Regions from separate parts of the Streptomyces sp. NPDC041940 genome, predicted to be linked through region 4. Evidence: riboswitches for the same ligand, from Rfam matches in the RefSeq annotation. Region 4 holds a riboswitch; each other region holds the start of a gene.
The links. A riboswitch is a leader RNA that binds a small molecule or an ion and turns the genes downstream of it on or off. The one in region 4 is predicted to bind cobalamin.
Positions count from the first base shown of each region.

Region 1: it holds a riboswitch for cobalamin, as region 4 does, so the genes downstream of both, ACZ6I3_RS13395 (energy-coupling factor ABC transporter permease) here and ACZ6I3_RS15955 (ABC transporter substrate-binding protein) in region 4, are expected to answer to the same signal.
Region 2: it holds a riboswitch for cobalamin, as region 4 does, so the genes downstream of both, ACZ6I3_RS20515 (CoA-acylating methylmalonate-semialdehyde dehydrogenase) here and ACZ6I3_RS15955 (ABC transporter substrate-binding protein) in region 4, are expected to answer to the same signal.
Region 3: it holds a riboswitch for cobalamin, as region 4 does, so the genes downstream of both, ACZ6I3_RS04555 (cobalamin biosynthesis protein) here and ACZ6I3_RS15955 (ABC transporter substrate-binding protein) in region 4, are expected to answer to the same signal.

Region 1 covers NZ_JBVJBP010000006.1:178,158-185,568, reverse strand. The annotation lists gene ACZ6I3_RS13410 (energy-coupling factor ABC transporter ATP-binding protein) at 1-725, opposite strand, end outside; gene cbiQ (cobalt ECF transporter T component CbiQ) at 722-1,471, opposite strand; gene ACZ6I3_RS13400 (energy-coupling factor ABC transporter substrate-binding protein) at 1,477-1,821, opposite strand; gene ACZ6I3_RS13395 (energy-coupling factor ABC transporter permease) at 1,818-2,519, opposite strand; cobalamin riboswitch at 2,550-2,734, opposite strand; gene ACZ6I3_RS13390 (serine/threonine-protein kinase) at 2,813-4,240, opposite strand; gene ACZ6I3_RS13385 (MDR family MFS transporter) at 4,503-5,801, opposite strand; gene ACZ6I3_RS13380 (ABC transporter permease subunit) at 5,798-7,411, opposite strand, start outside.
Region 2 covers NZ_JBVJBP010000011.1:191,625-199,035, forward strand. The annotation lists gene ACZ6I3_RS20495 (enoyl-CoA hydratase) at 1-302, opposite strand, end outside; gene mmsB (3-hydroxyisobutyrate dehydrogenase) at 311-1,192, opposite strand; gene ACZ6I3_RS20505 (enoyl-CoA hydratase/isomerase family protein) at 1,189-2,253, opposite strand; gene ACZ6I3_RS20510 (acyl-CoA dehydrogenase family protein) at 2,250-3,398, opposite strand; gene ACZ6I3_RS20515 (CoA-acylating methylmalonate-semialdehyde dehydrogenase) at 3,405-4,928, opposite strand; cobalamin riboswitch at 5,157-5,350, opposite strand; gene ltnD (L-threonate dehydrogenase) at 5,508-6,425, shown strand; gene otnK (3-oxo-tetronate kinase) at 6,427-7,411, shown strand, end outside.
Region 3 covers NZ_JBVJBP010000001.1:1,033,998-1,041,408, forward strand. The annotation lists gene ACZ6I3_RS04530 (cobyrinate a,c-diamide synthase) at 1-439, opposite strand, end outside; gene cobO (cob(I)yrinic acid a,c-diamide adenosyltransferase) at 439-1,038, opposite strand; gene ACZ6I3_RS04540 (putative cobaltochelatase) at 1,038-3,059, opposite strand; gene ACZ6I3_RS04545 (hypothetical protein) at 3,056-3,193, opposite strand; gene ACZ6I3_RS04550 (cobyric acid synthase) at 3,190-4,701, opposite strand; gene ACZ6I3_RS04555 (cobalamin biosynthesis protein) at 4,698-5,639, opposite strand; cobalamin riboswitch at 5,741-5,880, opposite strand; gene ACZ6I3_RS04560 (hypothetical protein) at 6,036-6,257, opposite strand; gene ACZ6I3_RS04565 (inorganic phosphate transporter) at 6,293-7,411, opposite strand, start outside.
Region 4 covers NZ_JBVJBP010000008.1:32,075-39,485, reverse strand. The annotation lists gene ACZ6I3_RS15975 (IucA/IucC family protein) at 1-833, opposite strand, end outside; gene ACZ6I3_RS15970 (IucA/IucC family protein) at 981-2,477, shown strand; gene ACZ6I3_RS15965 (ABC transporter ATP-binding protein) at 2,461-3,252, opposite strand; gene ACZ6I3_RS15960 (FecCD family ABC transporter permease) at 3,249-4,325, opposite strand; gene ACZ6I3_RS15955 (ABC transporter substrate-binding protein) at 4,352-5,362, opposite strand; cobalamin riboswitch at 5,393-5,574, opposite strand; gene ACZ6I3_RS15950 (class I SAM-dependent methyltransferase) at 5,629-6,378, opposite strand; gene ACZ6I3_RS15945 (MFS transporter) at 6,347-7,411, opposite strand, start outside.

The DNA.
Region 1 (7,411 bases), on a different contig from region 4:
AACCGCAGTCCCGCCTGCCGGAGGAGATCGGTCCGGGCCAGTGCCGTGGGAGCGGGCGCGAGGTGCACACCGTCCGGGGTGAGGAGCGCCGCGTCGTCGGCCCAGCGCAGGGCGAGATCGACGTCGTGGGTGGCCATCACCACCGTGGTGCCGTTCGCACGCAGCCCGTCGAGCGTGGCCAGGAGCCGTTCCTGGCCGTCGGGGTCGAGTCCGGCCGTGGGCTCGTCGAGGATCAGCACCCGGGGCCGCATCGCGACCGCGCCCGCGATGGCGGTCCGTTTGCGCTGCCCGTAGGAGAGCAGATGGGTGGGCCGGTCGGCCAGGGCGCCGATGTCCAGGGCGGCGAGCGCCTCCGCCACCCGCGCCCGTACCTCCGTGTCGGACAGCCCGAGGTTCAGCGGCCCGAACGACACGTCCTGCTCGACGGACGCCGCGAACAGCTGGTCGTCCGGGTCCTGCACCACCAGTTGGACGGTCGTCCGCAGCCGGGTCAGGCCCTTGCGGTCGTACGTCACCTGCTGCCCGTCGACCGTCAACCGCCCCTCGTGCGGACGCAGCCCGCCGCTGAGCAGCCGCATCAGCGTGGTCTTGCCGCTGCCGTTGCGGCCGAGCAGCGCCAGCGCCCGTCCCTCGCGGATGTCGAAGTCGAGGCCGCTGAGCACGGCCGGGCCGTCCTCGTAGGCGAAGGACGCGCCCCGCAGGGCGACGAGGGCGGGCTCGCTCATGCCGGCGGCCTTTCCAGTACGAAGGTGAGGACGACCAGCGCCGCGAGGAGCGCGCAACTGGCGACCGTGAAGCGGACGGAGACCCGGGCCTCCGGCACCAGAACCCGCAGGGTCCCGTCGTAGCCGCGCCCGGCGAGACCGGCCTGGAGGCGGGCCGCCCGGTCGAAGGCCCGGACGAACGCGGTGGCGCCGAGCCCGCCCAGCGAACGCCAGGCGGCGGCCCGCGTGGTGTGCCCGAGCCGGGCGGCCTGCGCGTCGCGGATCCGGCGCACTGAGTCCAGCAGCAGAAAGCTCATGCGGTACGTCACGAGCGCGACATCGACGACCGGCGCCGGGACGCCGGCCCGGACCAGGCGCGGCAGCAGGTCGGACATGGGCGTGGTGAAGGCGAACAGCAGCACCCCCAGGGAGGCCGCCGAGGTGCGCAGCAGCAACTCCCCGGCCCGCAGCGGCCCGTCGTCCGCGAGGGAGACGAAGCCCTCCGGCCCGCCCACCTGGACGAGCAGCGTGAGAGCGCCGGTCACGCAGAAGCCCAGCGGCACCCGGTAGGCCCGCCACAGCCGCCGGCCGGGCACACCGGCCGGCCCCAGCAGCAGGGACACGGCCGTCACCAGCACCAGGGCCGCGCCCGGCCAGGGCGGCAGCGAGATGGCCAGCACGGTGAGTCCCAGACCGAGCACGGCCTTGTCCACGGGATGGCGGCGGCGCCAGCGACTGCTGTGCGCCGCCGCGTCGATCGGCAGCACGCGGCTCAGGCCCTTTCGGCCGCCGGCTCCTCGGCGTCCCGCTCCCGCGCCTGCTGCTCACCCTGGCGCCGGCCCCGGCGCAGACCGAAGTAGTAGGCGAGGACACCGGCTCCGAGCGCCGCCTGCAGGGCGAACAGCGCCGACTCGATCTCACCCGACGGCGGCTCGTACAGCGGCGAGAACCAGGGCTCGTAGTCCGGGTCGATCTCGGTGATCGCCGTCTCCGCCTGGGCGTCGGCGCCCGCGAACGGCTCCTCCTTGTGGTCGCCGAGGCCGAGCGCGAGCGGCAGTACGGCGAGCGCGGCCACGGCGAGCAGCAGCAGGAGGTTGATCTTCGTGTTCTTCTTCATCGGGCCGCCACCTCGGTCTCGGTCACGGACTGCTTCTTGGCGAGGAGCACGCCCAGCCGGGTCAGTTCGCCCTTGCTGGACTGCACCAGCAGCCGCATCACGAGCACGGTCAGCAGGCCCTCGCTCACCGCGAGCGGGATCTGGGTGACGGCGAAGATGGTGCCGAACTTGCCGAGCGCGCCCACGAACCCGCTGCCCGGGTCGGGGAAGGCGAGCGCCAGCTGCACGCTGGTGACGCAGTACGTCGACAGGTCGGCGAAGAACGCCCCGAAGAAGACCGCGACCATCAGCGGCACGTCGTACCGCCGCAGCAGCTTGTACACGGCGTATCCGACCCAGGGGCCGACGATCGCCATGGAGAAGACGTTGGCGCCGAGCGTGGTCAGACCGCCGTGGGCGAGCAGCAGCGCCTGGAAGAGCAGGGTGATGGTGCCCAGCACCGCCATGATGGGTGGCCGGAAAAGGATGGCTCCCAGACCCGTTCCGGTGGGGTGGGAGCAACTGCCGGTGACCGACGGCAGTTTCAGGGCGGACAGAACGAACGTGAAGGCACCGGAGGCACCGAGGAGCAGGGTGCTCTCGGGGTGCTCGCGCACCTCACGGGTGAGCGACCGGACCCCGTGGACGACGAACGGCGCCGACGCGACGCCCCAGGCGACCGCGTGTGCGGGCGGGAGAAAACCCTCGGCTATGTGCATGGTTCAGCAGACCCTCTCCAGCACCTCGTGGATGGTTGACGCGCCCTGGCCGGTCTCCTGGCTTACGGGTACCACCGCCCGTACTCCGCCTTCCCGGGTCACAAGGACCCAGTGGCTGCCCGTGAGGGCTGGAGCCGGACTTCCCGATTCACAGTGGCGAGGGCCGCACCGGCATCACACCGGCTTTCCCGTTCACCAAGGCGTGGTGACAGTAATGCCGAGATAAGGACGATGACAAGCCACCCGAGGGGGCGCGCGAGGGGGCGTCCGCTCGCACACCGGCGCAGGACCGCTCAGTCGTCGCCACCGTCGTCATCGTCGTCCCCGTCTTCCCAGGTCCGACGGGGCTTCTCCTGCTGGGGTTTGTCCGCCTTTCGCGGTGGGCCGGCCGTCTCCTGGGCCGGAGTCGCGGGGCTGGGCGTCGTGTCGACCGGGGTCGGGGGAGCGGGTGCGCTGGTGGACGGGGTGATATCGGCCACTGTGCCGGCGGCCGGCACGGTGGCGTCCGGAGCCGGGTCCGCCGCCGGAGCGGAGGAGAGCGGCGACGCGGAGTCCGCGGACGGCGTGGCGGCGGGGCTGCTCGCGGAGGGGGACGCGTCGGGTTCCGTGCCCTCCGTCGCGGTGTTGTCGGGCGAGAACCACATCATGCCGGCGAGCATCGCCGCGGCGAAGAGCGCCGCCGCGGCCACGGTCGCGGCCGCTCTGCGCCGGTTGTCGGGGGCGGCTCGGGGTGCGGCGCGGCGCGCACGGCCGGCCTGGGGCGTGCGGCCGGTGCGCAGCCCCGGGGCACCGGGCAGCGCGTACGTGGCCGGGTTGCGGGTCTCGGCGGCCGGATACGGCCTCGGCGTGACGGACGTCACCGGGGGCGCTGCCTCCGGCAGCGGCTCGGGCAGTCCCCGCCAGGCGCCGCCGGCGAACCACTCGGCGGTCCCCTGGGCGGTGGGCCGGTCCTCGGGCTGCTTGGCGAGCAGGCCGAGCAGGTAGTTCTCGAAGGCCGGCGGGAGTCCGGCGACACCGAGCTCGCGGGGCGGTACGGGCACGGAATCGAGATGCTGGTGCAGGAGCGCGACGGCGGTGTCTGCCTGGAACGGCGGCCGTCCGCTGAGGAGTTGGTAGAGCAGGCACCCCAGGGAGTACATGTCGGAGGCGGGCCCGGCGGGCTGGCCCAGGGCACGTTCGGGCGCGAGGTAGAGGCCGGTGCCGACGATCTGGCCGGTGGCGGTGAGCGCGGCGCCGGGGTCGTCGAGGAAGCGCGCGATGCCGAAGTCGCCGATCTTCAGGGTGCCGTGGGCGTCCAGCAGGAGGTTGGCGGGCTTGATGTCACGGTGGACGATGCCCTGCGCGTGCGCGGCGGCGAGCCCGGCGGCGGCCTGCGCGGCGAGATCGGCCACCCGCTCGGCGGGCAGCGCGCCGGAGGCGGCCAGCACCCCGGCGAGGCTGTCGCCCTCGACCAGTTCCATCACCAGGTACAGCCGGTTGTCGTACTCGCCGAAGTCCAGGACACCGACGAGATGGGGGTGGTTGAGACGCCCGGCGGTCTGGGCCTCCAGACGGAACCGGGAGGCCGCCGTGACGTCGGTGTCCTGGGGCAGCAGCAGCTTGACGGCCACCGCTCTGGCGAGCGTCTCGTCGTACGCGCGCCAGACCTCTCCCATTCCACCGCGTCCGATCTCAACATCCAGCCGGTAGCGGCCCGCTAGCAGCACTCGTCCTCGTCTCATGCGTGGGGGAAGGTACGTCGCCGCATGCCGAACTCCCCGTTTTGAGGCGGGGGTTGGTGGGGAACGTCGCAGCCGACCCAGGATACTGGCGCCGCGTGACCAATGATCTCCGCAGCGGGGGAGAGAGACGGTACGGTCGCGGAAATCCGGGAGCGGAGGAGTCGCCCGGCGGGGTGACGGTGCGGTGCGCGCGGTTGCCGGGGGTGTCCTGCGCGCGCCTCGGGGCGCCGGGGGCCGTCTGCTGGTGCCTGGGCGTGCCGGATCAGGCCGCCTCGTCCGCCTCCTCCGCCCGCTCCTCCCGGCGCGGCAGCAGAGCCACCGTCAGGGCCGGCACGGCCGCGAGGACCAGCCAGGGCACGGCGGCCGGGAGGCCGAGGTCGAGCAGGGAGCCGGTGGCCGCGCTGCCGGCCAGGACGATCAGGCCGGAGACGGAGGACAGCGCGCCCATGTAGAGGCCGATCCGGCCCTCCTCGGCCAGGTCGGGCACCCAGGCGCGGGCGGCGGGCACGACCAGCATCTGTCCCACGGTGAGCAGCACGACGAAGCCCGCGGCGGGCAGCAGTCCGGCGGCTCCCGTCCAGCCCGCGGGGCGCGCCGCGGCCACCACCGCGAAACCGGCCGCGATCAGCAGCAGCCCGGCCGTCATGGAACGGCGCAGGTCCAGCCGGTCGCCCGCCCAGCGGGTCACCGGCAGCTGGGTGAACACCACCAGCACCGAGGACAGGGCGAACAGCCAGGACAGCGGCGCCTGGGAGCCCGCCGCGCGCTGCACCTCGTCCGGCAGCGCCAGATACAGCTGGTTGTAGGCGAGCAGGTACGAGCCGTACGCCCCGCACAGGGCCAGGAAGGGGCGGTTGCGCAGCAGCAGGCGCGCCCCGCCCCGTTCCCGGATACGGACCCGGCCCGGGATGTGCTGCGGCATCAGCCACAGATGCCCGGCCAGGACGAGCACGAAGACCGCCGCGCCGGCGAGGCACGCGGTGCGGAAGTCGACGGCGAGCAGCAACCCGCCGAGCAGCGGTCCGACGAAGGCCCCGGCCTGGCCCGCGACGCTGAACAGGGCCAGGAGACGCGTGCGCGAGCCGTGCCCCTCCTCCTCCCAGACCACCGCCTGGCGGGCCACCTCGGACTCCACGGCCGGAGAGAACAGCGCGGCGGCGAAACCGATCACCAGCACGGCGCCGATCACGGCCCAGCTCGCCTCCGCGTATCCGAGCCACGCGAACCCGGCGATCCGCAGCACACAGCCGGCCAGCACGACCGGCCGCACCCCGAACCGGTCGACGAGCGAGCCGCCGACCACGAACAGTCCTTGCTGGCTGAAGGTGCGCAGCCCGAGCACGAACCCGACCAGCCAGCCCGCCATGCCGATCGCGGTGCCCAGGTGCTCGGCAAGGAACGGCAGGACGGCGTAGAAACCGACGTTGAAGGCGAGCTGGGTCAGGATCAGCAGCCGCAGCAGCGGCGACAGCTCCTTCCAGAGCCGCCAGGTGCTCTCGCGCGGGGTCTTGGACGTACGGGCGGCCCGGCGGGCCGGCACGCGGGAGACGGGGTCGGTCATCGTTCTTCCGCCGGTGAGGTGGACACAGGGGTGGACACGGGGGCCAGGAGGGCGTCGGGGCTGTTCCGCCGCCGCTGCGGGGGCATGACCCGCTCCCCGGGGGACCCGGACGGGCCCTCGGGCCGGCCGCGCCGCCGGGGCAGCCGTACGCCGCCTGCGGCCGTCACCGCGAGCGCCCCGAGCAGGGCGAGCACGGCGGCGGGGAAGAGGACGGCCCACGGGGCGCGCTCGGCGTACGGCTGGTTCTCGGCGAGCAGCAGGCCCCACTCGGGGGACGGCGGCTGGGCGCCCAGGCCGAGGAAGCCGAGGGCGGCGAGGCTCAGCGCGATGCCGGGCAGCCGGAGCAGGGCGTGCCGGGCCACCGGCGACAGCACGGCGGGCAGCAGTTCGTGCCAGAGCAGATACCAGCGGCCGGCGCCCAGGGCGCGGGTCGCGGCCAGGTGGGTGGTCGCGCGTTCCTGCCGCAGCAGGGAGGACGTGTGGGCGGCCAGCGGGGACCAGGCCACGACGCCCACGGCGAACGCGGGCGTCCAGGGCCCGCTGCCCGCGACGCCGGAGACGAGGAGTCCGGCCAGGACGGGCGGCACGGCGCTGACGGTGTCGACCAGCGGCCCCGACAGCCTCGGCAGCAGCCCCAGCAGCAGCCCCGCGACGAGTGCGGCGGCGCTCACCGCGAGGGCGATGCCGAGCGTGGTCAGCGCGCCGTGCGAGACCCGGGCGAGGACGTCCCTGCCGAGCGCGTCCGTCCCGAACGGATGCGCCAGGGAGGGGGGCCGCAGCCGGGCGAGGGTGTCCAGGGCGAGCGCGTCGCGGGGCAGGCCGAATCCGATGACGGCGGCGAGCAGCGCCCCGTAGAGCAGCGGCAGGGCGCGGGGGGCGGAGGGGCCGGGGCGGTGCAGGGAGTGCAGGGCGCCGTCGCGCAGCGCGGGCCCGATGAGCAGCCGGGCCGACAGCCGGGCGAGGACCCCGGCGAGAGCCGCGACCAGGACGAGGGCGAGGGTGCCGGTCTGCAGGACGGGCAGGTCCTGGGCGAGGGCGGCGTGCAGGGTGAGCCGGCCCAGGCCCGGTATGTCGAAGATCTGCTCGACGGCGACCGAGCCGCCGGTCAGGCCGACCACGAACAGGCCCAGGTTGGGCAGCAGTCCGGGCACGCAGCGGCGCACCGCCTGCCGTGCCACGGACTTCGGCGGGACACCGCGTGCCGCGGCCGCCTGGGCCCACGGTTCGGCGAACGCGCTGGGCAGCAGGTCGTCCAGCATCCGTCCGAGGATCGCCCCGGCGGGCAGACCGAGGGCCAGTGAGGGCAGCACCATCCACTGCGGCCCGTACCACCCGAGGGCGGGCAGCCAGCCCAGCTGGACGCCGATCACCGAGGCCAGCACGGAGGCGACGAGGAACTCGGGCAGTGCGGCCAGCACGGCCGACGCGGTGCCGCCCGGGCCGCGTGCGGCGAGCCGCCCCCGCGAGCCGAGCCGGAGTGTGCGGGCGCACACCGCCGCCACGGTGCCCGCCGCGACCAGGAGGGCCCCGGACATCAGCAGCAGCGAAGCGCCGAGCGCCTGCACCACGCCGGGCAGCACCTGGCCGCCGGACACCCACGACGTGCCCGC
Region 2 (7,411 bases), on a different contig from region 4:
GCGACGGTCGGCGTACGCAGCTGCCCGAGCCGGTCCCAGGCCGCGAACCAGTCGGCGAGATACATGTCCAGGTAGCCCTGGGGCCGCATCTCCTTGATGTCGGCCCCGGCCGCGAACGCCTTCGCCGAGCCGGTGATGACGACGCAGCCGCAGTCCGGGTCCCGGTCCAGGGCCTCGGTGGCGGCCACGACCTCGTTCATCATCTGGAGGTTCAGGGCGTTGAGGGCCCCCGGGCGGTTGAGGGTGAGCAGGGCGGTGCGGCCCTTGCGCTCGACGAGGATCGTCTCGTAGTCGGTGGTCATGTCCGTGGTCACGTGGGTTCTCCGCTCCGGTCCCTGATGGTGCGTACGATGCCCGAGAAGTCCTCCGTGGCGCCGGCCCGCTCCGCGTACGCCGCGTACAGCTCGGCGGCGCGCAGACCGAGTTCGGCGTCCACGCCCCCCGCGCGGACCGCGTTGGCGGCCAGGCCGAGGTCCTTGGCCATCAGGGCGGCGGCGAATCCGGGGCGGTAGCCGCGGTTGGCGGGGCTGCCCGGGACGGGGCCGGGGACGGGGCAGTTGACGCTGAGCGCCCAGCACTGCCCGGAGGCCGTGGAGGCCACGTCGAACAGGGCCTGGTGGGACAGGCCGAGGCTCTCGCCGAGGACGAACGCCTCACTGACGGCGATCATGGAGACGCCGAGGATCATGTTGTTGCAGATCTTCGCTGCCTGCCCGGCGCCCGCCTCACCACAGTGCACGGCCTTCCTCCCCATGGCCTCCAGCAGGGGCAGCGCCTCGGCGAACTCGGCTTCTCCACCGCCCGCCATGAACGTCAGCGTGGCGGCCTCGGCGCCGACGACCCCGCCGGAGACCGGCGCGTCCAGGGCGCGCATGCCCGCGGCGACAGCGCGTTCATGGGCGGTGCGGGCGTCGGCGACGTCGATGGTGGAGCAGTCGACGAAGAGGGTGCCGGGCCGGGCGGCGGTGAGGGTGTCGTCGTAGAGGCCGAGGACGTGGCGGCCCGCGGGCAGCATGGTGATGACGAGGTCGGCGTCCGTGACGGCGTCCGTGGCGGAGGCGGCCGGCTCCAGTCCTGGCCCGGGCGCGACGGCAAGGTCGTAGCCTCGCACCCGGTGTCCGGCCTTCACCAGGTTGGCGGCCATGGGACCGCCCATGTTCCCGAGTCCGATGAACGCGACAGTCGTGCTCACCAGGCCACCTCCTCGGTGCTGCCGGAGGCGGCGAGCCCGAGTTCACGCTCGCCCAGGGGCGCGAAGAAGCGCTCCACGTCGGCTTCGGTGACCTCGTCGAGAGTCGCCGGTGACCAGCGCGGATCGCGGTCCTTGTCGATGACCTGGGCGCGGATGCCCTCGACCAGGTCGGGCGCGCTCAGCGCCGCGCAGGAAACCCGGTACTCCTGCTCCAGTACCCGCTCCAGCGGGCCGAGCCGGCGGGCGCGGCGCAGGGCCTTGAGGGTGACCTTGAGGGCGGTGGGCGACTTGGCCAGCAGGGTCTCGGCGGTCTCCTTGGCCGCCGGGTCGCCGTGCGCGAGCAGCCGTTGGACGATCTCCTCGACCGTGTCGGAGGCGAAGCAGGAGTCGATCCACTCCCTCCGCCCGGCCAGTTCCCCGTCCGGTGCCGGCCTCACATGCCGGTCCAGGGCTTCCCGTACGGGCGTGTCGGCGAGGTCGTCGACGAACCGCCCCAGCGCCTCGGAGGGCACGTAGTGGTCGGCGAGCCCGGTCAGGAGTGCGTCCCCGGCGCCGATCTGCGCGCCGGTCAGCGCGAGGTGGGTGCCGAGTTCGCCCGGGGCGAGGGCGAGGAGGTAGGTGCCGCCGACGTCCGGGACGAAGCCGATGCCGGTCTCGGGCATGGCGATCCTCGACCGCTCGGTGACGATCCGGACGCTGCCGTGCGCGGAGACGCCGACGCCGCCGCCCATGACGATGCCGTCCATGACGGCGACGTAGGGCTTGGGGTAGCGGGCGATACGGGCGTTGAGGTGGTACTCGTCGCGCCAGAACGCGGCCGAGGCGGAGCCGTCCCCGTCGCGGGCGTCGTCGTGGATGCTCCGGATGTCGCCGCCCGCGCACAGGCCGCGCTCCCCCGCACCGGTGATGACGACGGTCTCGACGGCCGGGTCCCGCTCCCAGTCGGTCAGGGCCTCGTCGATGCGGCGCACCATGGCGTGGGTGAGGGCGTTGAGGGCCTTGGGCCGGTCGAGGACGATGTGGGCGGCCCGGCCCGCCGTACGGAACTGAACGTCGGTCATCCGAGTGCCTCCGTCAGGCCGCGGGCCACGATGACGCGCATGATCTCGTTGGTTCCTTCCAGGATCTGGTGGACTCGCAGGTCACGGACGATCTTCTCGATGCCGTACTCGCTGAGGTACCCGTACCCCCCATGCAGTTGGAGGGCGCGGTCGGCCACCGAGTACCCGGTGTCGGTGGCGAACCGCTTGGCCATCGCGCACAGGTACGGCGCCTGCGGGTCGCCCGCGTCGAGTGCACGGGCCGCCTGCTGGACGAGGGCGCGGGCGGCGGCGAGTTCGGTGGCCATGTCGGCGAGCCGGAAGCGCAGGGCCTGCGCGTCGAGCAGCCGTTGCCCGAACGCCTCGCGGTCGGCGAGATGGGCGAGGCTGCGGTCGAGGGCGCTGCGGGCGCCGCCGAGCGAGCAGGCGGCGATGCCGAGCCGGCCGCCGTTCAGGCCGTTCATCGCGATGCGGAACCCCTGCCCCTCGCGGCCGAGAAGCCGGCCGGCGGGCAGCCGGACGCCGTCCAGGACGACCTGGCGGGTCGGCTGGGCGTTCCAGCCCATCTTCCGTTCGTTGGCGCCGAAGGTGACGCCGGGGTCTTCCTTTTCGACGATGAAGGCGGAGACGCCGTCCGGGCCTTCGCCACCGGTGCGGGCCATGACGACGTACAGCTGGGAGGCCCCGGCTCCGGAGATGAACTGCTTGACGCCGGTGAGCACCCAGTGGTCGCCGTCCCGGACGGCGCGGGTGGTCAGGGCGGCGGCGTCCGAGCCCGCGCCGGGTTCGGTCAGGCAGTAGCTGGCGAGGTCCTCCATGGCGCACAGCCGGGGCAGCCGGCGCTCGCGCTGGGCGGCGTCGCCGTACCGGTCGATCATCCAGGCGACCATGTTGTGGATGGAGAGATACCCGGCGATGGACGGGCAGCCGGAGGCGAGGGACTCGAAGACGAGGACGCCGTCGGCGCGGGTCAGGCCCGAACCGCCCGACTCCTCACGGACGTAGACGCCTCCGAGCCCGAGTCCGGCCGCCTTGCGCAGGACGTCGACGGGGAAGTGCTTGTCACGGTCCCAGTCGAGGGCGTGCGGGGCGAGGTGGTCCTGGGCGAAGTCGAGGGTGGTCTCGACGAGGGCCTGCTGGTCCTCGGTGAGCAGCGTACTGGTCATGGCCGCTCAGCCCATCGTGGGGATCGTGAAGCTCGCGCCTTCGCGGAGCCCGGCGGGCCAGCGCGACGTCACGGTCTTCGTACGGGTGTAGAAGCGGATGGCGTCGGGGCCGTGCTGGTTGAGGTCGCCGAAGCCGGAGCGCTTCCAGCCGCCGAAGGTGTGGTAGGCGACCGGCACCGGGATGGGCACGTTGACGCCGACCATGCCGGTGTTCACGCGCCGGGTGAAGTCGCGGGCGGTGTCACCGTCGCGGGTGAAGATAGCGACGCCGTTGCCGTAGAGGTGCTCGCTGGGCAGGCGCAGGGCCTCCTCGTAGTCGGCGGCGCGTACGACGGACAGGACCGGGCCGAAGATCTCCTCCTGGTAGACGCGCATCGCCGGGGTGACCCGGTCGAAGAGGGAGGCCCCGGCGAAGAAGCCCCTCTCGTGTCCGGGCAGGACGAAGTCCCTTCCGTCCACGACGAGTTCCGCACCTTCCTCCACGCCGAGGTCGACGTAGGAGCGCACCCGGTCGACGGCGTCCTGGCCGACGAGGGGACCGAAGTCGGCCTCGGGGTCGTCGCTGCGGCCGATGCGCAGGCCGCCGATGCGCTCTTTCAAACGAGCCACCAGCGCGTCGGCGGTGTCCTCCCCGACCGGGACGGCCACCGAGATCGCCATGCACCGTTCCCCCGCCGAGCCGTAGCCCGCGCCGATCAGGGCGTCCACGGCCTGGTCGAGGTCGGCGTCCGGCATCACGATCATGTGGTTCTTGGCGCCGCCGAAGCACTGGGCGCGTTTGCCGTGGGCGGCGGCGGTGGCGTAGACGTGCGCGGCGACCGGCGTGGAACCGACGAAGCCGAGGGCCTCGACCCGGGGGTCCTCGAGCAGAGTGTCGACGGCTTCCCGGGCGCCGTTGACGACGTTGAGGACACCGGGCGGCAGACCGGCCTCCAGGAACAGTTCGGCGAGTCGCAGCGGGACGGACGGGGCGCGCTCGGACGGCTTGAGGATGAAGGCGTTTCCGCAGGCGAGGGCGGGTGCGGCCTTCCACAGGGGAATCATCGCCGGGAAGTTGAAGGGAGTGATCCCGGCGACGACGCCGAGGGGCGCGCGCAGGGAGTGGACGTCGATGCCGGTGCCGGCGTTGTCGGTGAACTCGCCCTTGAGGAGATGCGGGATGCCGGCGGCGAACTCGACGACCTCAAGTCCGCGCTGGAGGTCCCCGTGGGCGTCCGCGACGGTCTTGCCGTGCTCGGACGACAGCAGCCGGGCCAGCGAGTCCTTCTCCTGCTCGACGAGTTGCAGGAACCGCATGAACACCCGGGCGCGGCGCTGCGGGTTCCACTCGCCCCACTCCCGTTGCGCGTGCGCGGCGTCGGTGATCACCGCCTCGGTCTCGGCGCGGCTCGCGAGGGGCACATGGGCCTGGACCTCGCCGGTGTTGGGGTCGTACACGTCGCCGTACGTCCCCGAGGTTCCCGGGGTGTGTTTACCGCCGACGAAATGGGTCAACTCACGCACAGGGGCGTGGTCTTGTACACGGACCATGGGTGCCTGCTCTCTCGTCAGGTGGTCCGGGACGGCGCGCGGGTCCGTCGCACACGGACGCGGTGGCGTACGGGTGCGGGGGCCGCGCGAGATCGCGTATGGCTGGACCGTCAGAGGGTGACGACCGGGCGCGGGACGATCCGTCGGGCACGACGGACGCGTCGGGCGGGTCCTCCGGGGTCGTGGGTGCACACCGGTGCCATGCGTGTCAGCTCCATCCTCGTGGACAACACGGAACATCCCACGGCCGGTATCCTGACTCCCGGATCAGCGCACCCCGTCCGCCTTCCCGACATCCAGCTCGTCAGTGGCGTTCTGCTCGACGGCGTACTCCCCGGTCACAGTGGCGGGACCGTGCCGGATTCACACCGGCTTCCCTGCACCGCGGGCCTACACCCGCGACTATATAGTTGGACGTCCTAGTAAATCCAGCCCCCACCGGCCGCACGCCGACCCTCTCGGTGCGTGACGGACATCACACCTCCCATTTCGCCGTCCTCAGGTCATCATATGACCTGATCTCCCGGAGGCCGGTTGACGCGACCTGCCTCCGGACGGCACGGCAAGGCGAGGATGGGCATGAGCGACCAGAACAAGCCCGAACGACCGCGCGTGGGCGTGGTGGGTCTAGGAGCCATGGGCCTCGGGATGGCCCGGAGTCTGCGGGCGGCGGGATACGACGTCGGCGTTCACGACCTGCGTCCTGAGACGGCCGCGGACTTCGCCCGCGACGGCGGGACGGCGTTCGGGACCTGTGGCGAGCTGGCGGCCTCGGTGGACGTCCTGGTGGGCGTGGTGGTGAACGCCGCGCAGGTCGAGGCCGTGCTGTTCGGTGCCGACGGCGCGGCCGGCCGGCTCCGCCCCGGCTCCGTCTTCGTCATGTGCTCCACGGTCGATCCGGGCTGGTCCGCCGCGCTCGAGGGCCGACTCGCCGAGCGGGGCGTGCTGTACCTGGACGCCCCCATCTCCGGCGGCGCCGCGCGTGCCGCGGCCGGTGAACTCACCATGATGACGTCGGGCTCGGCCGAGGCGTACTCGCTCGCCGACCCGGTGCTCGAGGCCATGAGCAGCACCGTCTACCGTCTGGGCGGGCACGCGGGGCTCGGCTCGAAGGTCAAGATCGTCAACCAGCTGCTCGCGGGCGTGCACATCGCCGCAGCGGCCGAGGCGATGGCTCTCGGTATCAAGGCGGGCGTTCCCGCCGAGGCGCTCTACGAGGTCATCACGCACAGCGCCGGCAACTCCTGGATGTTCGAGAACCGCATGGCCCATGTGCTCGACGGCGACTACACGCCCCTGTCGGCCGTCGACATCTTCGTCAAGGATCTCGGGCTCGTGCTGGACGCCGCCCGGCCGGAGCGGTTCCCTCTTCCCCTCGCCGCGACCGCCCACCAGATGTTCCTCCAGGCGTCGGCATCCGGACTGGGGGCCGAGGACGACAGCGCGGTCATCAAGATCTTCCCCGGGGTCGACCTGCCGAAGCCGGTGGAGGCCTGACATGGGAATCCGTCTCGGATGCATCGCCGACGACTTCACCGGTGCCACGGACCTCGCCAACAACCTGGTGCGCGCGGGCATGCGGGTGGTCCAGCTGATCGACACACCACCGGCCGGCGTCGAGGAGGCGGTGGACGCGGACGCGGTGGTCATCGCCCTCAAGTCGCGGACCGTCCCGGCGGCCGACGCCGTGGAGGCGTCGCTGCGAGCACTGGCCTGGCTGCGGTCCATGGGCGCCGAGCAGATCTACTTCAAGTACTGCTCCACCTTCGACTCGACTCCGGCCGGGAACATCGGGCCGGTCACCGAGGCGCTGATGGACGCGCTGGGCACCGACTTCACGGTCGCGACGCCGGCGTTCCCCGACAACGGGCGCACGATCTTCAAGGGGCATCTCTTCGTCGGCGACGTGCTGCTCAGCGACAGCGGCATGCGCCACCACCCGCTCACCCCGATGACCGACTCCGATCTGGTCTCCGTACTCGGCGCGCAGACCACGCGAAAGGTCGGTCTCGTCGACCACACGGTCGTCGCCGACGGCGTCGAGGCGATCCGGGCCCGCGTCGACGCCCTGCGTGAGGGCGGCTTCGGGATCGCCATCGTCGACTCCGTCTCCAACGACGACCTCGTGCGGCTGGGCGCGGCCGTCCAGGGGTTCCCACTGGTGACCGCCGGCTCGGGGCTGGCGATCGGCCTGCCCGCCAACTGGGGGTTCAAGCCGTCCCGCGCCGCAGCGGAGCTGCCGCCTCCCGCCGGTCACCGGGCCGTCGTCTCCGGCTCGGTCTCCACGGCCACCAACCGTCAGGTCCTCGAGTACCTGCGCTCCGGCCGGCCCGCCTTCAGCGTGGACCCGCTGCGCGTGGCCGCCGGCGAGGACGTGGCCGGGCAAGCCCTGGCCTTCGCCGCGTCGCATCTGGACGACGGTCCCGTGCTCGTCTACTCCACCGAGTCCGCCGACACGGTCCGGACCGTCCAGGGCCGGCTCG
Region 3 (7,411 bases), on a different contig from region 4:
GCACCTCCGGATCCCAGGTAGTGAACCCGTGCACCAGCGCCGCCACCGACCGGGACTGCGACGACGCGTCGACGACCAGCACCACCGGCGCCCGCAGCAGCTTGGCGACATGAGCCGTGGACGCCAGCTCGCCCTCACCGGCCGCCCCGTCGAACAGCCCCATCACGCCCTCGACGACGGCGATGTCACACCCTCGGGCCCCGTGCAGGAACAGCGGCCCGACCTGCTCCGGTCCGCACAGATAGGCGTCGAGGTTCCGTCCCACGCGCCCGCTCGCGAGCGCGTGATACCCGGGGTCGATGTAGTCCGGCCCGACCTTGTGCGGGGACACGGCGAGTCCCCGCGCGGCGAACGCGGCCATCAGCCCCGTGGCAACGGTGGTCTTGCCGCTGCCGGAAGCAGGCGCGGCGACGACCAGCCGTGGGACGGACGAGGACATCACCACTCGATGCCCCTCTGCCCCTTCTGCCCGGCGTCCATGGGGTGCTTCACCTTGGACATGTCGGTCACGAGGTCAGCGAAGTCGACGAGCTTCTCGGGCGCGTTCCGCCCGGTGATCACGACATGCTGGGTCCCGGGCCGGTTCCGCAGCACCTCCACGACCTCGTCGGTGTCGATCCAGCCCCAGTGCAGCGGGTAGGCGAACTCGTCCAGCACATACAGCTTGTACGTCTCGGCCGCCAGGTCCCGCTTGACCTGTTCCCAGCCCTCCCGGGCCTTCTCCTCGTTGTCCATCTGCCCGTCGCGCTGCACCCAGGACCAGCCCTCGCCCATCTTGTGCCAGTCGACGGACCCGCCCTCACCGGACGCCCCGAGCACCCGCAGCGCGTTCTCCTCGCCGACCTTCCACTTCGCCGACTTGACGAACTGGAACACCCCGATCGGCCACCCCTGGTTCCAGGCCCGCAGCGCGAGCCCGAAGGCGGCGGTGGACTTGCCCTTGCCGATGCCCGTGTGCACGAAGACGAGCGGCCGGTTCCGGCGCTGTCGGGTCGTCAGTCCGTCGTCCGGAACGACACTCGGCTGTCCCTGCGGCATTACGCGGCCCTCCTCGAAGTACCCTGCACGTCCTTGACCAGCCCGGCGATGGAGTCGGCCCGCAGTTCGTCCAGCGTCACGGCGGTGCCGCCCAGTTCACCGGCGAGCTGTCCGGCGAGCCCCAGCCGTACCGGCCCCGACTCGCAGTCCACGACGACGGACGCGACGCCGTCGGCCGCGAACAGCCGCGCCGCACGCCCGGCCAGGGCGACCGGCTCCGGGCCGCCGGTGGCCCGCCCGTCCGTCACCACCACGACCAGCGGCCGCCGCGCGGGATCGCGCAGCCGCTCCACCCGCAGTACGTCGTGCGCGCGCAGCAGCCCGGCGGACAGCGGCGTACGGCCGCCGGTCGGCAGCGACTCCAGCCGGGCCGCCGCCGCGTCCACGGACGAGGTCGGCGGCAGCGCGACGTCCGCGCCCGCCCCCCGGAAGGTCACCAGACCCACCTTGTCCCGCCGCTGGTAGGCGTCCAGCAGCAGCGACAGCACGGCCCCCTTCACGGCGCTCATCCGCTGCCGTGCCGCCATCGACCCGGAGGCGTCCACGACGAACAGCACGAGGTTGCCCTCGCGGCCCTCGCGGGTGGCCTGCCGCAGGTCGTCGCGGCGCACCACGAGTCCCGGCCCGGACCGCCCGCGCGCCCGCTGGTGGGGGGCCGCGGCCTGCACGGTCGCCGCCAGGTGCAGCTTGGTGAGGGAGCCCTTCGGCCGCCGGGCGCCCGTGGTCCGGCCGTGTTCGGTCCGGGCCCGCGAACGCCGTCCGGCGGCACCCTCGCCGAGTCCGGGCACGCTCAGCACCTTGGTCCGGAAGGGTTCGGAAGCGCGTGCGGCCGACTGCTCGCCGGCTCCCGACGGCTGCGGCTGCCCGTTCTGCTCGCCCTCCGGCCGGGGCTCCTGCTCCCCGCCCTGAGGTCCGTCGTCGGGGGCCGGCTGTCCACCGCCCCCGCCGGGCCCGTCCGGCCCCGAGTCCGGGTCCGGGTCGAGATCCGGGTCCGGGTCCGGGTCGTCGTCCCCGGAGAACTCCTCCAGGGTCTCGTCCAGCTTGTCCTCGTCCAGACCCGGCGCGTCGAAGGGGTTGCGGCGCCGGCGGTGCGGCAGCGCGAGCAGCGCGGCCTGCCGTACGTCCTCGGCGAGCACGTCCGTACGCCCGGCCCAGGCCGCCAGCGCGGTGGCCGTCCGGGCCATCACGATGTCGGCGCGCATGCCGTCCACCTCGAAGGCCGCGCAGGTCGCCGCGATCTGCCGCAGCGCGTCGTCGCCCAGCCGCACCGACGGCAGCAGCTTCTTCGCGGCCACGATCCGGGCCCGTACGTCGGCCTCCTCCTCGGCCCAGCGGGCGGCGAAGCCGGCCGGGTCGTCGTCGTACGCCAGCCGCCGGCGTACGACCTCGACCCGCTGCTCGGGCTCCCGCGAGGCCGCGACCTCGACGGTCAGCCCGAACCGGTCCAGCAACTGCGGCCGCAGCTCGCCCTCTTCGGGGTTCATGGTGCCGACCAGCAGGAAGCGGGCGGCGTGCCGCACGGAGACGCCCTCACGTTCCACGTACGAGGCGCCCATCGCGGCCGCGTCCAGCAGCAGGTCGACCAGGTGGTCGTGGAGGAGGTTGACCTCGTCGACGTAGAGGATGCCGCGGTGCGCGTCGGCGAGCAGACCGGGCTCGAAGGCCTTCACGCCCTCGGACAGTGCCCGTTCGATGTCCAGCGCGCCCACCAGCCGGTCCTCGGAGGCGCCGACGGGCAGCTCGACCATGCGGGCCGGCCGGGAGGCGAAGCCCCCGGGCTCGTGCGGCCCGTCCGGGCAGCCGGGGTCGGGCGAGCCGGGGTCGCAGGAGAAGCGGCACTCGGAGACGACGTCCACCTCCGGCATGAGCGCCGAGAGCGCCCGCACGGCCGTCGACTTGGCCGTGCCCTTCTCGCCGCGCACCAGCACACCGCCGACCGCCGGTGACACGGCGTTCAGCAGCAGCGCGAGCCGCAGATCGTCCTGGCCGACCACGGCCGTGAACGGAAAGGGGGTGGTCACTTTTCGTCGTCCTCCAAGTCGCCTTCGAGTTGCGGGTGGATGCCGGGTCGCGGATGGACCGGGCAGCCGGTCCAGCGTCTCAGGTGGCCCGCGGTCGCGGTGCCGGCGGTCCACATCACCGCCACGGCCCTCATACGGGCGCTCCCGGCGGGACGAACGGCAGCCCCGGCGGCGCGCCGGACTCGATGAGCCGCCACAGCGCGTCCGTGTCCGCGTGCTGTTCGATCAGGTCGCCGAGCCGGTCGAGCTGCTCCTCGCGCAGCGCTGCGAACGAGGTGTCCGGCGCCGGTACGAAGCGGCGGCCGGCCGCGGCCGCCACCTCGCGCAGGAAGGCACGCCGGAAGCCGTCCGACTCCAGCGAGCCGTGCCAGTGCGTGCCCCAGGTCTGGCCGACCCGGCAGCCGTCCAAGAAGGGGGTACCGCCGGTGACGTCGGCGACCCCGTGGTGGATCTCGTAGCCCTCGACGTGTTCCCCGAGGGCCTCGCCCGCCGGCCGGGTGAGGGTCTTCTCGCGGGCGAACCGCACCCGCACGGGCAGGATCCCGAGCCCGTCGACCTCGCCCCTGCGGCTCTCGACGTCGTCCTCGATGTGCTCGCCGAGGATCTGGAAGCCGCCGCAGATGCCGAGCACGGGACGCTGCTCGGCGGCCCTGCGCACCAGCGCGTCGGCCAGCCCGCGCTCCCTGAGCCACTCCAGGGCACGGACGGTCCCCCGGGTCCCCGGCACGATGACGAGGTCGGCGTCGGCCAGCTCCTCGGGCCGGTCCACGAACCGCACGACCACACCGGGTTCGGCGGCCAGCGCGTCGACATCCGTGAAGTTGGACATGAGCGGGACCGCGCAGACGGCGACACGCAGCACGTCCTCGCCGACCGGCGGGGCGACGACGGACTCCCGGACCGTCCCCCGCAGGGACACGCGCAGCCCGTCCTCCTCGTCGATCCCGAGCCCGTGCCGGAAGGGCAGAACGCCGTACGTGTGCCGCCCGGTGAGGCCCTGGAGCATGTCGAGCCCCGGCTCCAGCAGGGAGACGTCCCCGCGGAACTTGTTCACGAGGAACCCGGCGACACAGTCCTGGTCCTCACGGGACAGCAGGGCGACGGTCCCGAAGAACGAGGCGAAGACCCCGCCCCGGTCGATGTCGCCGACGACGAGCACGGGGAGTCCGGCGCCCCGGGCGATCCCCATGTTGACGATGTCCGTCCGCCGCAGATTGATCTCGGCCGGCGAACCGGCCCCCTCACAGATCACCGCGTCATACGTGCCCCGCAGCTGCTCCAGACAGTCGAGCACCGTCCCGAGCAGCCGCTGCTGCCGCCCACCGTGATACCCGCGCGCACTCATCTCGCCGACCGGCTTGCCCAGCAGCACGACCTGACTGCTCTGCTCGCCACCGGGCTTGAGCAGCACGGGATTCATCAGCGCGGTCGGCTCCACACGGCACGCCTGTGCCTGCATGGCCTGGGCCCGCCCGATCTCGGCGCCCTCCCGCGTCACGAACGAGTTCAGCGACATGTTCTGCGCCTTGAACGGCGCGACCTTGACGCCCTGCCGCACCAGCCACCGGCAGATCCCGGCGGTCACGACGCTCTTGCCGGCGTCGGAGGTGGTACCGGCGACGAGAAGCCCCCCGCCCGTCATGACGTACGCCCCTTCACGATGTGGCGCGCGGCGACACAGACGCCGAGCGCGAGCCAGCCGACACGCCTGGACAGCCGTACGGCCCGTTCGATGTCCCCGGTGCCGACGCCGCGCCCCGCGCCGTTGAGGACGGGCCGGTGCTCGACACGTCCGCCGTAGGACAGGGTTCCGCCGAGCCGCACCCCGAGCGCCCCCGCGAACGAGGCCTCCACGGGCCCGGCGTTGGGACTCGGATGCTTGGCGGCGTCGGAACGCCAGGCCGCCACGGCTCCCCGGGGGTCGCCCCCGGCCGCGGCCGCGAGTACGGCGGTCAGACGGGCTCCTGGCCAGCCCACGACATCGTCCAGTCGCGCGGAGGCCCACCCATAGCGCCGGTACCGGGCCGACTTGTGCCCGACCATGGCGTCGAGGGTGTTGACGGCCCGGAACCCGACAAGCCCCGGCACCCCGCCGACGGCCCCCCACACGAGCGCTCCCACGACGGCGTCGGAGGTGTTCTCCGCGACGGACTCGACGACGGCCCGGGCGATCCCGTCGGCGTCGAGTGCCTGTGGATCCCGTCCGCACAGATGCGGCAGCCGCTCCCGGGCCGCTTCGACGTCCCCGGCCTCCAGGGCGCGCCCGATGGCCTGTGCCTCCCGGGCGAGCGAAGTCCCCCCGACGACGGCCCAGGTGGCGACCCCGGTGAGCCCGACCGACGCGACGGTGGACGTACGCACGGCTCGTGCGGCGACGGCCCCGAGCGCGACGGCTCCGCCCGCACACACCACGGTGTGCAGCGCGCCCCACCCCCGGTGGTCCCGCCACAACACCCGTTCCACGGCACCCGCGGCCCGCCCGAACGCGGCGACCGGATGCCCCCGGCGAGGATCGCCGAGCAGCAGATCACCGATCAGACCGACGGCGGCACCGTACGCGTGGACGCGACCGGCACCCATGGGCTCAGCCGGCCACGGGGGCGGACGACGGTGGGGAACTGGCCCTCGATCGGCAGCCGAACATGGCGATATGTCCTCACTCAGGGTGTCCACGCCCTGGTTCGACGAGACCGGCGGTGAGAGTTCCTGGCTCCCGGTGAGTTGCTACCCCGGTGACAGTGGCGGGACCGCGCCGGAGTTCCACCGGCTTCCTCTCCTGCCGCCGCATTGGCCCCGGCAGTCCACCACGGCCGCGAACAGCCGTCAACTTGCCGTTGACCTGCGAGGGGAGAGTGTGGACAAGCCCACACCGCCTGCCTCGCAGAGGGTGCCAACTGCTGTCCCGCACACGGCAACCGGGCGGCCCGGGACCGAAGCCCCGTGCCGCCCGGCGACAGACGATCGTGCTGATCGTGGTCAGGCCACGATCAGATAGATCCCGTACCCCACAGCCGCCGCACATGCCGCGAAGCACGCGTACGCCCCCGTCACCGCGAGCCCCGCGGACCCGCCCGCCGCCACCGCCCGCTCACGGCGCGACAGGCCCGTGATGCCGAGGGTGAACAGGCCGACGAGGATCACGGTGGCCACGAGGCTGACGCCGAAGACGGAGCCGAGGGTCGCCCAGTCGATCTTCATCTCAGAGATTCTTCCTTGTCACCGGGTGGGCGGGATCAGACCGAGGTGGTCGTGGTGGAGGGCTTCCGGTCGGCCGGGGACTGGGCCTGGGCCGGGATGGTGGCGGCCAGTTCCTCGGACGGACCCGCCGGAGGCGGCGTCACCGCAGCGATCGCGGTGGTCACGACACCCGCCGGCTCCTCGTCGACCTCGTTGACGTTCGTGTGGTCGACGACCTCACGGCGCGACAGCTTCCAGATCACCGCGCTGGAGGCGACCAGGAAGACCGCCACGACCGCCGTGCCCCAGCCCCCGAAGCCGGTCACGTACTCGGCGAGCGCGCCCACCAGGGCCGCCGCCGGCAGCGTCAGACCCCAGGCGACGAACATCCGCGTCGCCGTCGACCAGCGGACCACGCCGCCCTTGCGGCCGAGCCCTGCGCCCATCACCGCGCCGGACACGGAGTGGGTGGTGGAGAGGGAGAAGCCGAGGTGCGAGGAGGCCAGGATGACCGTCGCCGCGCTGGTCTGGGCGGCGAAGCCCTGCTGCGGCTGGAGGTCGGTCAGGCCCTTGCCCATGGTGCGGATGATGCGCCAGCCGCCGAGGTAGGTGCCGAGCGCGATGGCGACACCCGCCGAGAGGATGACCCACATGGGCGGGTCGGAGTCGGGGGCGACGGCGCCGCCGGCGACCAGGGCGAGGGTGATGACACCCATCGTCTTCTGGGCGTCGTTGGTGCCGTGGGCCAGCGAGACCAGGCCCGCGGAGGCGATCTGGCCGGCCCGGTAGCCCTTCTTGGAGGCCTCGCCCTCGGCCTTCTTGCCGAGGGAGTACGTCAGCCGGGTGGCGAGCAGTGCGGCGATGCCCGCGACCAGCGGGGCGGCGATCGCCGGGATCAGCACCTTGGTGACCAGGACGTCACCGTGCACCGCGCCGACGCCCGCCGAGGCGATCGTGGCGCCGATCAGGCCGCCCATCAGGGCGTGCGACGAACTGGACGGCAGACCGACGAGCCAGGTCAGCAGGTTCCAGAGGATCGCGCCGACCAGGGCGGCGAAGATGACCTCGGGGCGGATGCCGGCCTCGTCGACGAGGCCTTTGGAGATCGTGTTCGCGACTTCGACGGACAGGAAGGCGCCGACCAGGTTGAGGACCGCGGACATGGCCACCGCGAT
Region 4 (7,411 bases):
AGCAGCGCGGACGCGGCCACCGAGGGCAGCGAGATGTCCCGCACCGACGATGTCAGCCGGGCACTGAGGGAGGTCTTGACGTGCGGCCCGCCGGGCAGGGCGAGCGTCCGCAGGGACATCAGCGGATGCGCGGCGCGCCGCTCCTCGCACGTCCGCTTCAGCACATGCGCCGCCTGCCAGGGGTGCACCGGCAGCACCACCCGCGGCCCGTCCCGCAGGTCCTGGGGCCACGCCCCGGTCACCAGGCACTCCTCCGCCCGCACCGGTACAAGACCCAGCTCCACGACCGGCCGGTGCTCGGGCCCGTAGGCGAGCTGCTCGGCCACCGAGAAACCGGGCCGGGACCGGCAGGTGGGGTGGAACGGATGCCCGTCGACGATCCGCTGCTCCCACTCCCAGTCGTTCCCCGGCCACTCGTCCGCCGCGAGTCCGTCCTGCCCCGCTCTCGACAGCGCCAAGGAGGCGACGCTGTGACCGAGTTCGGCGGCGAAGGAGGCGGAGTGCGGGACGGCGAGGTCCGTCACCAGCCGCGCCGGATCGTTGTACTCAGCCCCGTCGAGCCCCACGACGGTGACGTAGCCGCCGGTCGCGTACGGATCCGGCGGCGGGCCGTGCAGCCGGCGGCCGTCGGACAGGAACAGGGTCAGCCCGTCCCGGCCCGGCTCCCTGCGGGCCACCCAGGGCAGTGGATCATGGGCGAGACCGCGCCACAGACGGGACAGCACGGCCGCGCGGGCGCCGGGCAGTTCGGCCTCGTACCGCGGCAGCAGTCCGGGCCGTACGGCGGCCAGCTCTTCGGCGACCTCGGCCTCGGCGGTGGGGGGACGGTGCACGGGCGGGCTCCTCGGGTACGAATAGGGCGTCACGGCGCGATGACGTCGAACGGCATACTGATCATCTCCGCCAGGAAGTCCGGAAGTCCCGGAAGGGCTGCGGGGAACTCAGAGAACACAGAGAACACAAGGAACGTACGGAAACGAGTGGATCGCGTGGACCTCATGCCCCCGACCGCCGACGCGTACGCCGCCGTGCCGCTGCTGAACTGCCTGCTGCGGGAGGTGGCCCGGCCGGTCGGCCAGGAGGGCGAGCACCGGATCTACCGCCTGCCCGGCGGGGGCCGTCTGCTGCGGGTGCGCGGGACGCGGCGGCCCGCCGAGCCCGAGGTCGAGGGGCCGGACGGCCGGCAGCGCGTCGACCACACCGAACTGGTCAAACTCGTCGCCGAGGAACTGCGCCGGCACACCGGGGTGTCCAACCACGAACTGCCCGCCGAGATGATCGACAGCAGGGACGCCGTGGCCGCCCTGCTGGAGGCCCGCGACCGCGCGACCCCGCCCGACGACCTCTACCTGCGCTCCGAGCAGTGTCTCCTCACCGGCCACACCCACCACCCGGCCCCCAAGGCGCGCGGCGGCGGCCCGGCCGCGGGGTGGCTGCCGTACGCGCCCGAGGCGTACGCCCGTTTTCCGCTGGTCCTGCTCGGGCTGCGCGAGGACTGCGTCGTCGAGGAGGGCGACACCTCGGCCCTCGACGCCCTCGGCACCGCCCCGCCCGGCTACCGGCTGCTCCCGGCCCACCCCTGGCAGCTCGACCTGGCGGGCACGGAGCTCGCCGCCGCCTTCGAGGACGGGAGGCTGGTCCGGCTGGGCACGACCGCCTTCGACACCTGGCCGACGGCCGCGATCCGCACGCTCTACGCACCTGGACAGGACCTCTTCCTGAAGTTCAGCCTCGACGTGCGCATCACCAACGACATCCGCCGGCTGTGGCGCCACGACCTGCTCGCCCTGCGCCGCACCGACGCGGCCGTGTGCGCCGCCTTCGACGGCTTCGACACGCTCGACGGCCCCCCGGCCTGGCTCGGCGACCGCGGGTACCGCACCGCCGGCTTCGCCTTCGAGGCCCTGGCCGTCCTCGTCCGCGACGGCTTCGCCGACCGTCTCGTGCCCGGCGCGACCCCGCTGCTCGCCGCCGGACTCGTCGAGGGCTTCGACGGCAGCCCGCTCGACCGCGCCGCCGACCCCGGGGCATGGTGGGCGGCGTATCTGGCGCGGGTGGTGCCCCCGGCCCTGGAGGCCTTCGCCCGGCACGGCGTCGTCATCGAGGCTCATCTGCAGAACACCCTGATCGCCGTCGACGCCGACGGCATGCCCGTGCAGGCCCTGTACCGGGACGCCGAGGGCGTGAAGCTGCTGCCGGACGTGGAGCGGGAAGCCGGCTGGGAGCGGCTCGTGTACTGCCTGGTCGTCAACCACCTCACCGAGATCGCCGGCGCCCTCGCCGAACGCCATCCCGGCTTCGACCCGTGGCCCGCCGCCCGCCGCGAGTTCGCCCGCCACGACCTGCCGGAGATCCCCGCCCTGCTCACCTCGCCCACCCTCCCCGCCAAGACGAACCTCCTGCTGCGCTGGACGGGCGCGGACGGCGCCGACGCCCGCTATCTGCCGCTGCCCAATCCGCTCAGGGAAGGAACGTGACCTGGGGAGCGCCCGTGCGCGGATGCACGGTGACCTCTCCCTCCACCCCGTACACCTCGGCCAGCAGCCGGGGCGTGAGGACCTCGGCGGGCGGGCCGGACGCGGTGACCTCGCCCTCGTTCAGGACGTAGAGGCGGTCGCAGTAGTAGGCGGCCAGGTTGAGGTCGTGCAGGGCGAGCAGCACCGTCGCGGGCAGTCGGCGCAGGGCGCCCAGCACCTCCAACTGGTGCCGGATGTCCAGGTGGTTGGTGGGCTCGTCGAGGACGAGCAGCGTGGGCTGCTGGGTGAGGGCCCGGGCGATCAGCACCCGCTGGCGTTCGCCGCCGGACAGCCGGTCGAAGGGCCGCTCGGCCAGGTGGGCGGCGTCGACCGCCGCGAGCGCGGAGTCGATGAGCCCGGCGTCCTCGGGGGTGTCGCCGGCCAGAAGCCGCTTGTGCGGGGTGCGGCCCATGGCGACGACCTCGCGCACGGCCAGATCGAAGTCGGCGCCCGACTCCTGCACCACCGCCGCCACGGTACGGGCCAGCTGCCGCACGGGCAGCGACCAGGCGTCGGCGCCGTCGACCCGCACCTGCCCGGCGTCGGGGCGCAGCACCCGGTAGACGGCCCGCAGCAGACTGGACTTGCCGCTGCCGTTGGGGCCCACCAGCCCGATGGTCTTGCCCGGGCGGGCGGTCAGGGACACGTCCCGCACCAGGTGACGTGCTCCGGCCGTCAGGGTGACGCCCTCGACATCGAGATCGGTCGCGGCCACCCCTGTTCCGATCGCGCTCATCCCACTCCTCGGTCCGTGGACCGCCGGGCGTCCCGGCGCATGAGCCACAGGAAGAACGGCCCGCCGCACAGCGCGGTCAGCACGCCGACCGGCACCTCCATGGGCGCGGCGATCGTGCGCGCGGCGACATCGGCCCAGACCAGGAAGACCGCCCCGCCGAGGGCGGCCGTGGGCAGGACCCGGCGGTGGTCGCCGCCGACGAACAGCCGCACGATGTGCGGCAGCATCAGGCCCACGAAGCCGATCGGCCCGGCCGCCGCGACCAGCACGCCCGTCACGAGGGAGACCAGCACGAACATCCGGGCCCGGAACCGGGCCACGTCGAGGCCCATCGTGGTCGCGGCCTCCTCGCCCGCCAGCAGCAGGTTCAGGTTCCGGGACTGCACCATGAGGACACCGACGCCCAGCAGAGTCGCCAGGCTCGGCAGCCACAGCGTGCCCCAGTTGACGCCGCCGAGACCGCCGAGGGTCCAGGCGAGCACCGCACGGGCCTCGTTGCCCCGGTCGGTGGTCAGCAGCAGCAGATCCAGCAGCGCGGTGAGCACCGCGGCGATCGCCACCCCGGACAGCACGAGCCGCACGGAGGTGATGCGTCCTCCGGTCCGGGCGGTGCTGTACACGAGCAGCAGCGCGCCCAGCGCGCCCGCGAACGCGGCGGCCGACAGCGACACCGGCCCGAACACGCTCACCCCGAACACGATCACCGACACCGCGCCCAGGGACGCCCCCGAGGAGACGCCCAGCAGATACGGCTCGGCCAGCGGATTGCGCACCAGGGCTTGCAGGGCGGTGCCCACGACCGCGAGGCCCGCCCCGGTCACCACCCCGAGCAGCACCCGGGGCGCCCGCACATCCAGCACGATGGTCTCGCGCGCCCGCGACCAGTCAGGCTCCGTCCAGCCCGCGCCCAGCGTGTGCGTCACGATGCCCCAGACCTGCCCGGGCGGCACCTGCACGGAGCCGATCGCCAGGCCCGCCGTGGCGGAGACGACGAGCAGGGCGGTCAGGACGAGCAGCGTGACGGCCAGGCCGGTGCGCCCCGTCCGCTGCCCGGCCGGCACAGGGCGTCGCACCGCGGGAGCCTCGGTGGCCGGCTGCGTCACCGGGAGCTCTCGGGATGCAACCCGCGCGCCAGGTCCCCCACCGCGTACGCCGAGCGGATGCCGACGAGCGTGGCGGTGAGCGGCAGGACCACGAACCGCTTGTTCTTCACGGCGGGCACGTCGGCGAGGGCAGGCTGGGAGAGCAGGAACTTCTTCTTCTGCTCGACGCTTCCGGCACCGGCGTAGTCGTAGATGGCGATGACCTCGGGCCTGCGCTCGACGACCTGCTCCCAGGAGACGTCCCCGAAGACGTCGTCGAGGTCGGCGAAGACGTTCTTGCCGCCGGCCAGCCGGATGATCTCGGTGCCGAGGCTCTTGCCGCCCGCGGTGAAGGCGGTCTTGTCGCCGCTGTCGTACACGAACACCGGCACCGCGGACTCGCCCTCGACGGCGGAGGCCGCCTTGGCGACCCGGCCCTCCAGGTCGGCGACCAGTGCGTCGGCCCGGCCGGAGACGCCGAAGATCTCACCGGCGGTGCGGATCTCGTCGTAGGTGTCCTTCATCGTCACCCGCTTCTTGCCGCAGTACTCGCGGTTGAGGTGGGTGTCGATGCCGGCGTCGGCGAACGCCTTGCGGGAGCGGCCCTCGTTCTCCGCGAAGGCACTGCCGTAGCCGCCGTAGACGAGGTCCGGCTCGGCCTCCAGGACGGTCTCGAACGACGGTTCCTTCTTCGCCAGTTCCGGTATCGCCTCGTAGTCCTTCCGCAGTTCCGGCAGGACGGCCGAGTCGGGGAAGGCGGTGCCGACCATGCGGTCCTTCAGACCGAGGGCGAGCATGAGTTCCGCCGGGTGCTGGTGGATGGTGACGACCCGTGACGGCGGCTTGTCGTAGGTCGTCTTCACCCCGCAGTTGTTCACGGTGACGGGGAAGCCCTCGGGTGCCTTCGACGCCTTCGGGTCCTCGGCGGTGCGGCCGGACGAGCCGCAGCCGGTGACGAGCAGTGCCGCCGACAGGGCGACGGCCAGCGCTGTGACCTGTCGGCGGGCAGGGGAGAGCAGGTGGGACACGTAGAGCCTCCTGGGGAGTCCGCGCTCCTCGGATCGGGCCCGCGGCGGGTCAGTGTCCTGACTCCCGGATCGACGTCCCCCCAAGCCTTCCCGCGCTCGCGCGGTGGCGTGTCGAAGGGGTGCGCTCCCCGGTCACAGTGGCGGGACCGTGCCGGAATCGCACCGGCTTCCTGTCTCCCGTCGCGGCGATGACCTGGTGATAGTACGTTCCGCGCCGTCGCGGTCAACAGGGCGTGCGCGCCCGCCCCGCACGCCCCGTGCCCACGTCACAGCTCCCGGACCGCCCGCAGCACCAGCCGCTCGGCGTTCTCGTCGTAGGGCCGGCCGTCGAAGCCGCCGAAGACCTCCACGCCCCCGAACCCGGCCTCCTCCGCCATCCGCCGCAACTCCACGGCGCTGTACACGAACCACACCAGCGTCGCCCGGGTCACACGCTCACCCCGCACCAGGACCCAGTCGCTGCGCAGCCGCGCCCAGTCGTCCAGCACCGTGTCCGTCTGCACCATCAGGTCCTCACCGCGCGTCACCACCTTGGGCGGGGTGACCTTGCGGGCCAGCAACTCCTTGCCGGCCAGGTCCAGGACGAGCGTGCCGCCCGGGGCCAGGCAGTCGTACATGGTGCGCAGCACGCGCGCGTTGTCGGCGGGGTCCTCGCAGTAGCCGAACGACGTGAACATGTTGAGTACGACGTCGAAGCCGCCCGGCGCCGCGTAGTCGCGCGCGTCGGCCTGGACGTACGTGACGTCGGCGCCGGTGTCCGCCGCCCGCTTGCGCGCCCGGTCCAGCATGGCCGGGCTGAGGTCCACGCCCGTCACCTCGTAGCCGCGCCGGGCGAGCGGCACGGTGAACACGCCGGGGCCGCAGCACAGGTCGAGCACCCGCGCCCCGGGCCGGAAGGACAGCAGGGGAGAGGTGTCCAGAAGTTCCTCGGCCTGGGTGTGGCGCTGCTCGGAGAAGAGGAAGTCGTGGAACTCCGTCCAGAAGTCATCGTCCTGGAACCCGCCCGTCCGTGTCATGCGGCTTCAGTGCTCCTTCTTCGTCGAATGGGACCTGCTTCAGCCGCTCGCCGTGCCTTCGCAGCAAGAGCAGGAGTGGGGGAAGCAGCAGACATTGCGCGGCGGCCAGCAGCCAGAACCAGCCCGTGTGCCCGGCGCGTTCCCCGAGGCCGTACACCTGGCCGCCCAGCACCCCGCTCGCGCAGGCGCCGAGACCGGAGGCCAGCCGCTGCTGACCGAAGACCACGGCGTCGGAGCGCGGGCTGCGGCGCAGCGCCTCCAGGTCGTTCTTCAGGAACAGCACGATGTCGCCCAGGGTGATCAGCGCCCCGCCCGCCAGCAGAGCGGCCCGGCCGCCGATCGCCAGCACGGCCAGTCCGGCCGCCAGGCCCGCGAACCCGACCGTCAGCGCGAGCGCGTAGGGCATGCGCCGGATCAGCCCGGAGGCGAGCGGCTGGACGACGATGACCAGCGTGAAGCAGAGCAGCAGGACCAGGCTGTAGAACTCGCTGGAGGCCCGCTCGACGGCGTAGACCGCCAGGAAGTGCTGGAAGTGGAAGTACAGGTAGAACGCGAGCGCGTTGGCGGCGAACGGCAGGACGGCCACCCCGGCCAGCAGCCCCTGCCGGGTGACCTCGGTGCCGGGGGGCCGCTCCCCGGCCGCGGGCAGCCCGGCGTGGCCCGCCGTGACCGCGAGGAACAGCGCCGTGACGGCCGCGAACAGCCAGCCGGGCGAGGACAGCACGAACGGCCCGGCGATCAACGGGCCCACCGCCATGCCCGCGTTGAGCGCCGCGTTGCCCGCCGACAGGAACGCCGGACGGCGTTCCTCGTCCACCCCGTGCACCAGGTACGCCTTGTTGGCGGGCAGGTACAGGGCGGCGCCGCAGCACGTCAGCACCAGCGCGGCGACCGCCAGGGGAGGCCAGCGCAGGGCCAGCAGGAGGCCGACGAACCCGGCCGTCCGTACGACGAGGGCCCACAGCATCGTGCGGCGCAGCCCGATCCGGTCCGCGAGCGCCCCGCCGACGACGCCGCCGGAGAACTGCACCAG